Regions from separate parts of the Bifidobacterium crudilactis genome, predicted to be linked through region 2. Evidence: riboswitches for the same ligand, from Rfam matches in the RefSeq annotation. Region 2 holds a riboswitch; the other holds the start of a gene.

Region 1 (7,285 bases), on a different contig from region 2:
CAACACGCCTTCCGCCTGATTCTCCTTGGACTCGACCGGGTCTATCGGCGTTTGCCAGAAGTCCTCACCTGAGAAGAACTGACTGGCCGACGACACATGGTATTTCGCCAGCAGCTGCCTCTGCACCTTGAACATGCTTTCCGGATAGCGCAGATGGCTCATGAGATCACCCGAAATCTGCGATACCGGCTTGTACTGCTGAGGGAACACCTGCTGCCACGCCTTGAGCACGGGGTCACTCGGGTCCCATGCATACAGGTCGACCGAGCCGTCGTAGGCATCAACGGTGGCCTTGACGGAGTTCCGCATGTAGTTCACATTCTGCGAACCCAGGCTCTGAATCGTGTTAGAGGTTTTGGTCGTGGAATCCTGTGTGGAGGAACCAAGGTCAACCGTCTGCGAGTATGGGTAGTTCGAGGAGGTCGTATACCCGTCGACTATCCATTTCACCCGACCGTTCACCACAGCAGGATATACGCGACCATCGAGGGTCAGATACGGCGCAACCTTCGCCACGCGCTCCTTCGGGCTCCTGTCATAGAGAATCTGAGAATCGGCGGTCACTCGGTCCGAGAAGAGAATCTGGTCGGAATTGAAACGAATCGCATACATCAAGCGTGAGGCTAGATTGCCCACACTCGGTCCACCGTTGCCGCTGAAGGTATTGGTCGCGCCCTCCGACCCGGTGGGATAATCGAACTCCCATGCCTTCGTGCCCTTCGAGGCGCCCACGATGGAGTACTCGGGCGCGTTCGGTGAGAAGTAGATACGCGGTTCGTAATGTTCCGAATCCGTGAGTTTGCCTTGCGTGGGTATTCCCTGTTCAAAGAACTCGGGCTGGCCGTCGGCCGTGACCTTATTGCCGTATGCGGCGACGACGCCGTAGCCATGCGTATACACCGTATGGTCGTTCACCCAGTTGCGGTTGTCGTTTCCTGCGAGGTTCAGCTCGCGCGCTCCGATCACCGTGTCCTGGCTGGTGCCGTCGATGTCGTATTTATCCACGGCAAGCGTATCTTCGAAGTTGTAGTACTGCTTCGACTGCTGCAGCTGACGGAATGTGGGGGAAACCACCTGAGGGTCGAGCAGACGAATCTGCGCCGTCGTCTCCGCATCCTGGGCCAACGCTCCGGATTCACCTGTGGTGGTCGCCTGATAGGAGTCGCTTTTCAAAGCGCTCAGGCCGTAGGCCGACTTAGTCGCATCGATATTACGTTGAATATACGTGGATTCGAGTTCCTGTGCATTCGGGTTGACCTTGAAACGCTGAAGCAGCATCGGCCAGACGCCGCTCAACGCGATGGCCACGACGAGTACGACGGAAATCGCGACCACCGGCGTCCGCCACTGTCTGAATGCGGCCATCGCCGATGAGGCGGGCTGAGAAGATTCCCCGAGCCCCTTCGCCTTCATAATCCATATGCCGAGCACGATGCCGAGCACGGCGATCAGCACCGCCAACACGATGGACACGGGTACAGTGGCGTGAACCGAAGTATATGAGGCTCCGGTGATACGGTCACCCTGCTCGAAGAGCAGGTCGAAAACACCCAGGAGCCTGCTGACGGCCCAGACCATCATGGTCAGCATCAGCCATATGCCGAGCTGTCTGCGCGAACGCTTCGTCATGTTGACGATGCCGCGTCCTTGCACAGGCATCGTCAGACGTACGGCTCCCATCAGCACATGCGTCACCAACGAGAACACCAATGCCGCCAACAACAGTACGAGCAGAGCGCGGACGAGCAGCTGCAGACCGGGGAGAACGAAGACGTAGAAGCCGTTGTCGATGCCGAATTGCGGGTCCTTGACGCCGAATGACTGTCCGTTGAACATCAGAAGAATCTGTGACCACTCGGTATTGAACTGGGACCCAAACAGCAGTCCGACAATCAGCGACACCACGACGGCGATGCGCCTTGCAAAGCGCGAGCTGACGCCTTTGCCGATCTCTATGACATCACCCCGCACACGAATCTTGGAACCGTCCGAGGCATCGGGCCGCGCGCGTATCGCCAAGGTCGCCGACACGTACGTTACCGCGGCCATCATCAGAGCGTATGCAATCCACAAGCCGACCTTGACGCCGAGCTGCGTCCAGATCACACTCGCGAATCCAAGCTGCGAGTACCACATGACATCGGTGGCGAATCGTGCGAGCAGCACGAATAGCGTCGCTATGACAATGAGCACCACGACCAGCAGGCCCAGCGCCCGGCCCCATGAAAAGTGCCGTCCAGCAGCACCCTTGAGGCGTTTCGATGGCGGTTGCCGGCCTGAGGAGCCCTTGTCGGCACGTGGTTCGTCGTCGGGAGCCTCACCATCCGTCCGAACGTCGAGGATGATGGGATCATCGTCGTCACGCTGCCGATTGGGGTTCTTTCCTGGACCGAACATACCTGCGAAGCTATCAAAAAAGGACATGCATCAAGCCTACATGACGAATTCAGCGTTTATTCAGCTCATTCACGCCACCGTATGCTGCAAGCCTTGTCTGTGACATGGTTCGATTCAGAAGCGTGTTGTGATGTCGCTGGTTGTGGCTCCAAGACGCACCGCCCTGATTGTATGTACCGGTCGTATGTACCGGTCGTCGGTCTCTATGACTCTGCCGTGTCTGTGGTGCCTTTCGCCGAGATGGGCGTTGCCATGCATATCGGCGAAAGACTTGCGGACAGGTTAAGCGAGCCATGTTTCGACGAGGTTAGCGGTCCTGATTTGCCGCCATCGCCTCACCCATCCGCGCGACACGCATGAGCTTCGCGGCGGCTTCGTTACGCGCCTCTGGACCGTCGTCCCCCATGGTCAGCCCGTCGACATACTCCATGACCACGTCATCAACGCCGCAGTAATGCCTGAAGGTCCGGTCGCAGATCTGCAGTTGCAGCGCCTTGTCCATGCCGCTGGTCTTATACCAGTCCTCCGTACCTCCGCTCAGTGCGAATATCCTGACTTTCTTGCCCGCCAGCGCACCCGGTAAACCGTCTTTCCCGTAGGCGAATCCTCGGCATATCACGCGATCGAAGAATCCCTTCATCATCGCGGGCATCGTATACCAGTAGATGGGAAACACCAGAGCTATCACATCAGCGGAGACAAGACGATCCTGCAATACCGACACATCCCGAGGAACCGGCGCCTGACCAAGATAATGAGCGCGGTCCTCAGATGAATACACAGGGTTGAAGCCCTCGGCGTACAGATCGAGCAACTCGGTTTCGACACCGCCTGCAATCGCGCCCGCCATGAATGACTCGGCCACTGCATTGGTGAGGCTGTCGACCTCCGGATTGCTGGTAATGACAAGAACCTTCATGATAATCCTTCCGACATGTCGCACTGGCACACATATCACGCTGCCTGATGGAAGGCACCGGAATCAACCTCCACAGCAAGCGTTGGAACCAGTATCCAGTCCATTGCCGACAGGACTTGTTATGTAGAATCTCTAGTGTGCTTCGGTTCATGGCCGCGAGCGCGGAGAGAAAGCGGAGTTGCATGGAAATCTTGTTTGGGCAGATACTCATCTACGGACCGGTGGCGTTCTTCGGTCTACTGTTTCTCTTCTCCTATCTGAGAGAGCCCCGACAGTTTCGCAATGCAATATACCTGACGATATTTCTGATTCTGCTGGCCACATGCCTGCTGTTCGGTTTCGGGCAGGAATGGATGGTGCTTCCGGTTTTGCTGGCCGTTGTGGCATGCCCTGTTGTGGTGGTGCTGTTCCTGATATGGAATTCGGTATTGGTCATACGGCATGAGGGGCTGTCGATGTCGACAGCACTTCCGGCGGTTCTTGCCGTAGTCATCGTGATGTATCTGGCCATGGTCCCCCTGTTGTCACTCCTGCACGCCCCGGCCTGGCTGAACGGCATCGCATCGTTGATCGTGTTCGAAGGCCTCTGGTTCTTCTTCTCTTTCGTGGCGCTGTTGGTCTATTCCTGGTTCTACCGTCTGCTGCCCCGGAAAAGGCACTACGACTACATCATCGTTCACGGCGCCGGACTGGACGGCACCAAGCCGACGCCTCTGCTGCGTGGCAGGCTGGAAACGGCGTTGCGGTTGTGGAACAGACAAGGCAGACGTCCGCTGCTCATCGTCTCGGGAGGGCAAGGCGCGGATGAGGAGGTTTCGGAAGCAGCGGCGATGAAAGCATATCTGGTGAACGAACGGCAGGTTCCCGAATCGTCGGTGCTCAACGAGGACAAATCCACCACGACCCTTGAGAATCTCAGATTTTCCAAACAGATTATGGACGCGCATTCGGGGGGCGCACGCTACCGTTGCGCTCTGGTCACCAGTGACTACCATGTGTTCCGCGCGGCGGAGTATGCCCACAAGGTTGGGGTATCCGCGGACGGCGTGGGAAGCCATACCAAGGGTTACTACTGGCCAACGGCTTTCATCAGGGAATTCATCGCAATCTCTGTGGCCCACAAGTGGCCGTATCTGGTCATAGCAGGATTCTGGCTTCTTTCGGTGGCTGTGGAGCTGATACGGGTCTTCGTGCACTGAGCTCATCCGCCTGAACTCCGGGTACGTCGGAGTTGTAAAACGATACCGTCTCTCGCCCCACACAAGGTGTACCATCATTCGTGGCGATGGAACTCGCCTGGAGCTTCCCTCCGAACCGCGTACTGCTGATAGTTCCTATTCGTCTGGATGCAAGGGCCTGTTCCCTGCACCGACGGGCATGCCTGGATGGATGCGCCGTATCGACCCACAGGTCATATGGTTCTTCGCATCGCTGCTCGTCCATACGAAAGGATTGTCATGTCCCAATCAACGGATACCGCCAAACCCTATCCCTTTGCGAATGCCACGGTCTGCGTGGTGGTCTTCGTCGGCGGTGCGCTCGGCACCGGATTGCGGTATGCGATGTCATTCCTGCCTGTTATCGGCAGTCAGGACGCACACGGGGTGGGCAGTTTTCACCTCGGCACATTCCTCGTCAATATGATTGCCTCCTGCTGCTATGCGGGGCTGGTGACCTATCTTGCACAGGCACCTTGGATTCATGCCAAACGCCGCGAACTCATCAGCAGAGGCTTCGGCATGGGAGTCTGCGGTGGGCTCTCCACGCTCTCCGCGCTTGCTCTGGAGGTCTTCACCTCATCGCAGGGCAACAATGTGCTCGGCGGCATGGTGTATCTCATACTGACATTCGCAGGTGGTTTCATCGTCGCACTACTCGGTGTCAGGATGGGCAACTGGCTTGTGGATCACCGGAACAATCCCGAACTTTCGGCATCTTCGACATCCGACGAACCGCAGGGGGCGCAACGATGAACGATATCGCGCTCGCCTTAGCCGTCTGCGCCTGCGGCGGCATCGGTTCGGTATTTCGCTATCTCGTCGACGGTGTCATCAAATCACGGTGGATGACCGTATTCCCGGTCGCGACCTTCAGCATCAACATCACTGCAGGCCTGGCAACGGGCATTGTCGCAGCACTCTATGCCTCGCAGACCGTCTCGTCACCTGTGCATCTGCTGCTGGCGACGGGTCTGCTCGGCGGTTTTTCCACCTTCTCGACGGCAATCAACGAAATGGTGTCATTGTCCAGACAGAAAAAAATCGCGGCCGCGTCCTTCTATGCCTTCGCGACCATGATTGCACCGGTGGCGACGGTCTCTTTGGGATATTTCATCGCACGATGAGGCACGAATACGGCGTTGTGTAGGGATTTCATAGCCTTGCCATTCCAGTCGCCGTATCAGGGCTGGAACGGCAAGGCCTTGATGCGGCAGCACTCCATGGCATGGCAATAATCCCTACACCATCGGATGCATCATCCGATGCGAGCGGTGGATACGGCTCGGTGCGGAATCTAGACCTGCGCGGCTTCCTTGAGGCCCTCGCGATTGGCACTGCGGTGCTCGCCGTGCTGAGAATCGGCGGCGATATCGTAGGCATCGTCATGCCGACGCCACCAGGACGACAGCACCGACCCTGAGATGTTGTGCCACACACTGAAGAAGGTCGAAGGAATCGCCACCACGGGGTTCGCGGCGAAGGCCTGGAGCGCCAGAGTGGCTCCGAGCGCCGAATCCTGCATGCCGACCTCGAAGGTGATGGCCTTCTGCTGGGCGTATTTGAAACCCTGGGGGTACACCTTGAACATCAGGCGGCTGAACAGATAGCCGAGTCCGTAACCGCAAAGGTTATGCAGCATCACCACAGGAAGCACCATGGCCGTCTCGACGGTGAAGAGTTTGGCATTGTTGACGGAGACCACCACTCCGATGATGACGAGTATCGCTATCTGCGATATCGCAGGAAGAGCGACCGTGACCTTCTGGACCTTCTTGCCGAATATCGCATGAACCGCCACACCCAGGGCCACAGGAATCAGCACCACTTCGAGAGCAGTCAGGAACAGCTTGGTGACGGGAATCTGCACATACTGGCTGGCCAGTCCACTCATCAGCAGAGGCACCATGATAGGCGCACACAAGGTCGAGAGCAGACCTATCGACACGTCCAGAGCCACGTCGCCTCGCGACAGGAAGGACATGACATTGGACGAGGTCCCCGAAGGGCAGCATCCCACGAGGATGACACCGACGGCTATCATGCCGTCAAGCTGGAAAATCTTGCACAGCGCCACTGCCAGCAGCGGCATGATGACATAGTGGGCGATGGTCCCGACGATGACCATGAGCGGCATCTTCACGATGCGCTTGAAATCGTCGATGCTCAGAGTCATGCCCATGCCGAAGAGAATGATGCTCAGAAAATAATTGGTATAGCTTTTCGCCCACATGCTGGTCTGCGGCAGAAAGAAGTTAATAATGGCCCAGACCACCACAACAACCGTAAACCAACGAGTAAGCCATGTGCCGAACTGCACGATACGAGACATTTATCCCATCCCCTTCCAATCCCGCAATGTAGCGGGCATGGAAGAGGTGTCGGGTAGCTCAGACCACTATGTGAGCATCGGCAGGCAATGTCGAGATGCCGCATCCTGCACTGGCCATAGGACAACGCTGCGCCGGAATCTCCGGTTACGCGGCACAGCAATGGCAGAACCGAGGAGGTGAATGACTCAGACCAGCGCGGCGATATCCCCTTCTATCGCCTCCGGAGTGGTCGACGGTGCATAGCGTTTCACCACACGGCCCTCGCGGTCGATGAGGAATTTGGTGAAATTCCATTTGATGCGTCCACCAGCGATACCTGATTTCTGCTCTTTGAGCCAGTTATACAGGGGGTCGGCGTGCTCACCGTTGACGTCGATGCGCGCGAATGTCGTGAAAGTGGTGCCGAAACGCAGCTTGCA
Region 2 (7,285 bases):
AACGATGGGACACCATGGTGGTCAATCCGTTGCGATTGGCAAGCTTGATCGCCTCGAGGGTCTCGGTCACAGTTCCTATCTGATTGAGCTTGATGAGCGTGGAGTTGGCGGTGTGCTCACTGATCGCCCGGCGTAGGAACTTCGGGTTGGTCACGAAGATATCGTCTCCCATCACCTGCACTCTGTCGCCAATCTTGGAGGTGAGCGCCTTGAAATCGTCCCATGCATTCTCATCGAATGGATCCTCGATGGAAGCAATGGGATACTCGTTAATCAGGCTCTCGTAGAATTGAGCCATGTCCTGTGCGCTGGCCTTGGAACCATCAAAGTTGTAGACGTCGTTCTCTTTGTCGTAGAACTCTGAGGCAGCGGAATCGAAGCAGATGGCAATCTGCCGACCTGGCTCATAGCCCGCCTTTTCGATGGCCTCGACCAGAAGGTCGAAGGCCTCCCTATTGGACTTGAGGTTCGGTGCGAAACCACCCTCGTCACCCAATCCGGTTTCCAACCCCTTCGCAATCAAGACTTTCTTCAAAGCATGATAGGACTCGACGTTGGCTCGCAGCGCCTCGTGATAGGAGTCAAACCCAACGGGTGTGAACATGAATTCCTGAATGTCCACGTTGGACGAGACGGCATGAACGCCGCCGTTGAGCACATTCATCGCCGTCACCGGGATGACGTGCCCATTGGTGCCACCAATGTACTGATAGAGCGGCAGATGCGCCGAGGCCGCCGAGGCATGCAGGGCAGCCAGCGATACGCCGAGTATGGCGTTGGCTCCGAGCCGAGACTTGTTCTCGGTTCCGTCCAGACGAATCAGCGTCTCATCGAGATGGCGCTGATCGGATGCATCGAGACCGGCAACCGCCTTGGCTATCTCACCGTTGACTCCGTCGACGACGGTTTGCACGCCTTTGCCGTCATATCGTTTCGCATCCCCATCACGTTTCTCGTTGGCCTCGTTCTCACCGGTCGAAGCACCGGATGGAACGGATCCAAGACCGTAAGAACCGTCCTCCAGTGTCATCTCGACTTCCAGAGTTGGATTGCCGCGCGAATCGAGAATCTCGCGTGCGTGAATATTCGAAATCTTGCTCATCATATGTTCCTTTATCTTGTGAAATTTTTTTCAAGGAGTTCACCGCCTCTATACGGTGACTTCCCGAGTCATTCATGAATTGAGACTATTTTCGGTTCGCTCTGTCGAATGCCTCAGCGATTTCCTGCTGCGCCGCTGGCAGATCAGCCCACGACAGATCGGAATCGACGTGCTTGCCTGGTTCTATCGACTTGTAGTTGGAAAAGAAATGCTTGATTTCGGCCTTCTTCCAATCACTGACATCGTCCAGACCCAGCACGCCCTCATATCGAATGTCGTCCGGCACACAGATAACCTTCGAATCAGGACCGTGCTCGTCGGTCATGACAAACAGCCCGATTGGCCGAGCATTGATCAGGCATCCCGGGAATACCGGTACCTCGTCGAGAACCAAGGCATCGAGGGGGTCGCCGTCTTCCCCCAGTGTCCCCTCGACATAGCCGTAATCGGCGGGATAGCCCATGGATGTGAACAGGGTGCGATCCAACTTGATCCTGCCTGTCTCATGGTCCATCTCATACTTGTTGCGCTCTCCCCGTGGTATCTCTACAAGGACGGACAAGGTTTTCGTTGCGCTCATATTCCTCCCATCGTTCTGGCGGAGATGTGGGAGATAAAAAAACAGACCCCTGCATCTCTGCAGAAGTCATCAGCCTAACAGCGGTTCAGACGCTCATCACGACCGCGACAAACTATCTTGGGTAACTTCATACCCATGCTCACCAATATAGCAGGCACGGTCAATCATCGTATTCGTCGGCGAGTGGAACGGTGAGAACGGCAATGTGCTGCGTGTGCGCCAGACGCACCGAAACCGACCCATTGACCCACTCCTGCAACGCAGCCAAGGCCCCACGCTCCCGGGTGCCCACCACAATCATCACGGCATCGTGCTCACGGGCGAACTCCGCAAGCTCCTTCACAGGGTCTCCCACCAGAAGATGGTAATCAGCATCAGCGCCTGCACCCCGGGCAATTTTGAGCGCATGCTCAGACAGTTGCTTCGAGTTGTCACGCTCGGTTACGCCCATGCTGTCGGGATCTAAGGGCTCGATATGCCCGTCTTCCTTGACAAGGGTGGGATCCACATAGACAAGATGAAGCTTGACAGGGGCCATTGATGCGGCCATCTCGCATGCCTTCTCGATCACCCTATCAGGCTGCCCGGGAATGATTCCGACGATAATGGACGATAAATGTGCGGTTGGATGTTGCATAACAGCCCCTGAGTTCTAGTTAGAAGTGCAACACCGCTTATGGTTGGGATTGCTGATGTTCCGACCTTTGGGAGGTGCTGCACTCACTATGAAAGCTTATACGCATGTGACCGGGGGTGAGCGGATCAGGATTGAGATGCTGCGTTTCGGGGATCATGAGACGATCCGGCAGGTGGCCCGCCAGCTGCATCGTTCCGCCTCCACGATCAGCCGGGAGCTCAGGCGTGGCCTGTGGTTCGCGTCCAACGAGAACGAGTCGTACCGGCCCTACCATCCCGGGCGGTTGAAGACGGGGGCGTGGACGGCTGGCCCGTTCTATTCGGCGTTGACCGCGCAGCGCAAGGCCGAGGCACGTTCGCGCAGGCCGAGGAAGCCCAGGCGCATGATGGACGCGCGCCTGCACGCGTGGGTGGCGGACGCGTTGACGCGTGGCTGGACGCCCGAGCTGATCGAGGGCCGGTTGAAACTGGAGTATCCGGCTGACCCGTCGATGCGGATCAGCCACGAGTGCCTCTACCAGTGGATCTACCAGGGGCATGCGGACGGCGAGGATTGGCGGCGCTACCTGCCCCGGGCCAAACGCCACCGCACCAGACGGGCGGGCCGCAGGGCCGGGCGTGTGACGATCCCGATGCGCGTGCCACTCGCCCTGCGTCCCAAGGTCGTGGACCACCGAGGTTCGTTCGGCCACTACGAATCCGACACGGTCATCGGTTCGGCTCCCTCGAAGCGGTGCGTCGACACGCAGGTCGAACGCAAAACCAGAAAGCTGTTCGCCCGCCTCATCGAATCCAAAAGCGCACCGGCGACCGCCAGGGCCGAATACGCGATCTACAGCCACATCCCCGCAGCGGCGCGCATCGACCGGACCTGGGACAACGGGTCCGAATCCGCGTTGCACCGGCTCGTGGACGAGGCCCTGGGCATGCTCACCTACTACGCCGACCCATACTCGCCCTGGCAGCGCGCCAGCAGCGAGAACCGCAACGGCATGATCCGCCGCTACCTGCCCAAACACACCAGCCTGAAGAACCTGACCCAAACCGAACTCGACGACATCGTCACCGAGATCAACGACACCCCCATGAAACTCCTGGACTACCACACGCCCAACGAAGCATGGCAAGAGGAAATATCCAAACTCGGCCTATCATCAAACCAGACCAGCCAACAAGCCAAACGTTGCACTTGCAAATAGAATCCAGCGTTGAAGCTTGCAGTCAGTGGTGATGATAGAGTCTGAATTGTGACGCGCCGAACTGGCCTCCTGGGCGCAAAAACGGCAGGCCGATGAGTAAACCCCGTTATCCGCGCCGATACGATAGGGCATCGGCGCTCAGGCTGGTCATTCTGATGATGGCTCTGCTCGGAGATGTTCATGAGTTTGATGCAAGGGGCAGGATGTAGCATGCATACGATTAGCGGGCGTCGGCGATGTGCTTGAGGATGTCGATCTGTCGTTTGAATGCCCGCCGCCCCTCGTCGGTAGCGCTGATTTCGGTGAGTATGCGTCTGCCGCGGGCAATCTTGCTGACGTTGATATATCCAGCGTTTTCGAGGATGGTGACCTGTTTACTCAGTGTTTGTGGAGTGGTCTGCGCGGCTCTGCGAATGTCCGCGAAGCCGACCGCGTCAGCTTGGTTGATCAGCGACATAATCGTGAATCTCAGTGGTGAGAGAATGATTCTGTCCCAATCTTGCAGATCGTCTGAGAGATTCATGCGGTTCGCTTACTTGCTAGGAGTCGAACCGCGAAGATTAGACGGCAGGCACAGCCGACGGCGCAGATGATCCCTGCCACCAACGCCATCCAACCTAGACCCCTGCTCCCTGTCGAGCTGAACGACGCGGGTAGACCGGCACTCGACGCCGCCGCGCCCAGCAGCACGCAGCCTATCGCTAGGAGTACGTTTCTCCAACCCAACACGATACGCTCGAGATGCTTGCTGCCACGGGGCAGAATGTGACGGTGATTGCGTTCGCTGCGTACCGCGAAAAACGACAGCAGCACCGCACATATGCCGAGGAAAATGATGCCGTTCCAGGACCATGAGACAGACCACCACGCACCGAGCGTCAGGAACAATAGGACTTGGACGCTCGAGACCCAGGCGACCGTCCATCCGTACGACCGGATCTCCCGGTACGGCATGAAGCCACTGGCATCACCGCTGTGCTTGAGGAGTTCCCTCGCCTCTGCCGGTGTCGCTGTGCTGATGTCGTGGGTGTCGTCATCGGTTGTAATATCGTTAATAGTATCCATGTTGGCAAGTATACACGATTCTGTTATTGGTGCAAAGTAAGGTACGGTTCTTAATCGAGAACTTGATGAGGGGGTTTCTCGTCAACCGTTGTTGGAAGAAAGAGGTTCATGCATATGTTGCGTTCAATTTATCGTGTGGGAACAGTGTTGTTCTCCTTCGCCCTGGCCTTAGTTTTCGTCATGGCAGGATCAGAACTGCATGCCCAAGCGGCAGAGCCTGCAACGCAGGTTAAACAAGTATCGACATCCACCGAACCCACCGCTGGAGGCTATGTGCTCTCGTATTCGGACAATGAGGCGACCCGTTCGGCGACGGCGACTTTGAAGATCGGAACCAAGTACACCTTGGCATTGAGATCTCCGGACGTCCTCGTCATCAAAGACGGCCAAGACAAGACCATCGAAAGCCTTGCATCGTACAAGCAACAGCTCGAACAACGTTACCCCGAGGTCGCGGTTGGTGCGTGGATTCTGGCAACAGACCATGAGGCCACGATTACTATTTCTCAAAAACCGACGGCGACTGGGTTATATGGTGAGGAAAAAATCAGCGCCCCAAGTAAGGCATGGTACAACTGCATGGCCAATCACGGTATCGACGGGGGCATTGGCCGGTGCTGTGGCCGGATGTGGCGCGTCAGCAGAAATTGGCTGCATCGAAGGCGTAGCCCCCGAGCGGTCTGTTCGGTGCGGTTGGCGGAATCGTTACAGGAGTGTGGGACTGCAGAGGCAAGTGGTGAACTGCAATCATAAACCTTCGTTTGCTCTATGATCGAGGCACTCCGACTGAGGAGATTAGCCAGATTCTCTAAGTTAGATTCAAATCGTTTTGAATTTCTGGTCTCACAATTAACGTCTCGGCGTGACCGTCTGAATAGGAGAAGCGACAAATGTTGATACTGGTCTAACGGTTCTTCTTAAATACGATCATGACTGCATCCATAGATGGATGCAGTTGACCGATGACTTCTGATGAGCGTTGCAAGCTTTTAAACGCTGCGATTCCTAATATCTTCAGATCGATCTTGATGCATCCAGCAGGCGACGGACGTGACGATGATCGGCGGAAAGCGCTAAGTCTACTGTGTTCTGTTTGGTAATTTATTCATTGATGCCATATAAGAGTTTGAGTTTGCTGGCGTTAAGTTCATTCTGTCTTTATGAGTCGGCTCCTACTGGAATCTAAATACCTTATTGAGGAATGATTTATTGTCCTCAATGGCACATGGAGCACGAAGTTGTCGTGTATCCAAATTCCGCTCTAACAGCTAGACGATACGAAACCGATTGATGACCATTTCAGCGTTGGGAGATGAGCAATGACTTAGAGGAGGTGACAGTATCTCATGCTCAGATCGACGATGATGCACTTGATATGCCTGCTATCAGAAAGAAAATCGTAACCCTCAAGGTAAACAATAATGGCTTGGACTGCCGGCCTGTATACGTCGCCATGAGACTGTGAGATTCTGTATAACAACAAATAAATCATATGTGACGACCAGTTGACCGGGATTTATCAAGGCTCAGATTCTCTGGAAGTCGTTTATAGGAATCCCAACCACTGTGTGGACAACATTCCCTGTCGCCTCCCACAGCACTAATCGAGTTTGTTCTTGGACTGATTCTCCAGTCTCCGCCACCCCCCTTACAAGCCCATGATTACCGGTGTATACACGCGGTCTGGCCAGAAAGAACTGACTACACTGGATTTCCGGATGCGATTTGCTTCACATATGAATTATGCAGCCTGTTCGATGCTCTCAAAGGATGGCTGCTGCAACAGCCACTCCTTGAGAACCATCACATGGTTGTGCTCGGTATCCTTTGCCGCGTACAACAGCAATATGTCCTGATCGCGAATGATGTGCGAACAATTACGAGCAAATTCAGCCGCCTCGTCGCTCGCATCCAATTCACTCATATAGCGGTTACGGAACTCTTCGAACCTCTCGGCCTTATGCCCAAACCATGTACGCAGCGGTGTTGAAGGAGTAACCTCCTTCGCCCACAAATCCAAGCGAAGCCTATCTTTCTTCATGCCACGCGGCCATAGACGATCGACAAGTATGCGATACCCCTGTGTATCCGGATCCAAGGAATAGACTCGCATCATAATCATCGAATGCTTCATGTTTCACACTCCCCTGATGACCGTTATAACCATCACGCACTGACAAATCGCTTACGCCCCCAACGCTTGTCAGCAACCATGAGAGGACGCGTGCCTAGTCGCTCGTTTCCTTGGCGTCTCGCGCCGGAGTGATCATCGTCAGCATCATGACGGAGGCCTCGACAGCCTCCACCGCATGCGGCAGACGCGTCGGGAAATACGCCAAGCCACCAGGTACCAGATCGACCGTTTTGCCCGACGCGGTAACCTTCAGATGGCCGGACCCGGCCTGTACGAACACCGGCATCGCTGCGGTATGCTCACTCAGAACCTGCCCCGCATCGAAGGAGAACAGCACGACATTGCCGCCAGCATGCTCCATGATCGTGCGAGACACCGTGGCCTCGTCCTGAACCTTGACCAATGACGAGACATCGCCAATGAATCCAAGCCCCCCCGTCTCACCGTGCTCATCAGAAATTATATTTCCCTTTCGGTATTAGCGTGCTCTTATTCTCGTGACGGATAATCCTTCACCCCAGCTTATGGGCGACGATGGCTATGCCATTGATATGCTTCTTGTATTTGGT

The links. Region 2 has a riboswitch for fluoride ahead of DB51_RS09315 (inorganic diphosphatase). Riboswitches for the same ligand answer to the same signal wherever they lie in the genome.
Region 1: it holds a riboswitch for fluoride, as region 2 does, so the genes downstream of both, DB51_RS06375 (FluC/FEX family fluoride channel) here and DB51_RS09315 (inorganic diphosphatase) in region 2, are expected to answer to the same signal.

The regions. Positions count from the first base shown of each region.
Region 1 covers NZ_JHAL01000002.1:978,856-986,140, forward strand. Annotated here, with positions in the region: gene DB51_RS06360 (UPF0182 family membrane protein) at 1-2,424, opposite strand, end outside; gene DB51_RS06365 (NAD(P)H-dependent oxidoreductase) at 2,705-3,316, opposite strand; gene DB51_RS06370 (YdcF family protein) at 3,499-4,515, shown strand; fluoride riboswitch at 4,589-4,660, shown strand; gene DB51_RS06375 (FluC/FEX family fluoride channel) at 4,774-5,289, shown strand; gene DB51_RS06380 (fluoride efflux transporter FluC) at 5,286-5,660, shown strand; gene DB51_RS06385 (bile acid:sodium symporter family protein) at 5,831-6,865, opposite strand; gene DB51_RS06390 (glutathione peroxidase) at 7,052-7,285, opposite strand, start outside.
Region 2 covers NZ_JHAL01000003.1:2,421-9,705, forward strand. Annotated here, with positions in the region: gene eno (phosphopyruvate hydratase) at 1-1,102, opposite strand, end outside; gene DB51_RS09315 (inorganic diphosphatase) at 1,188-1,682, opposite strand; fluoride riboswitch at 1,736-1,826, opposite strand; gene DB51_RS09320 (universal stress protein) at 1,843-2,319, opposite strand; gene DB51_RS09325 (IS30 family transposase) at 2,408-3,517, shown strand; gene DB51_RS09330 (transcriptional regulator) at 3,738-4,040, opposite strand; gene DB51_RS09335 (hypothetical protein) at 4,037-4,582, opposite strand; gene DB51_RS09340 (hypothetical protein) at 4,691-5,335, shown strand; gene DB51_RS09345 (DUF488 domain-containing protein) at 6,324-6,716, opposite strand; gene DB51_RS09350 (cupin domain-containing protein) at 6,811-7,092, opposite strand; gene DB51_RS09355 (class I SAM-dependent methyltransferase) at 7,229-7,285, opposite strand, start outside.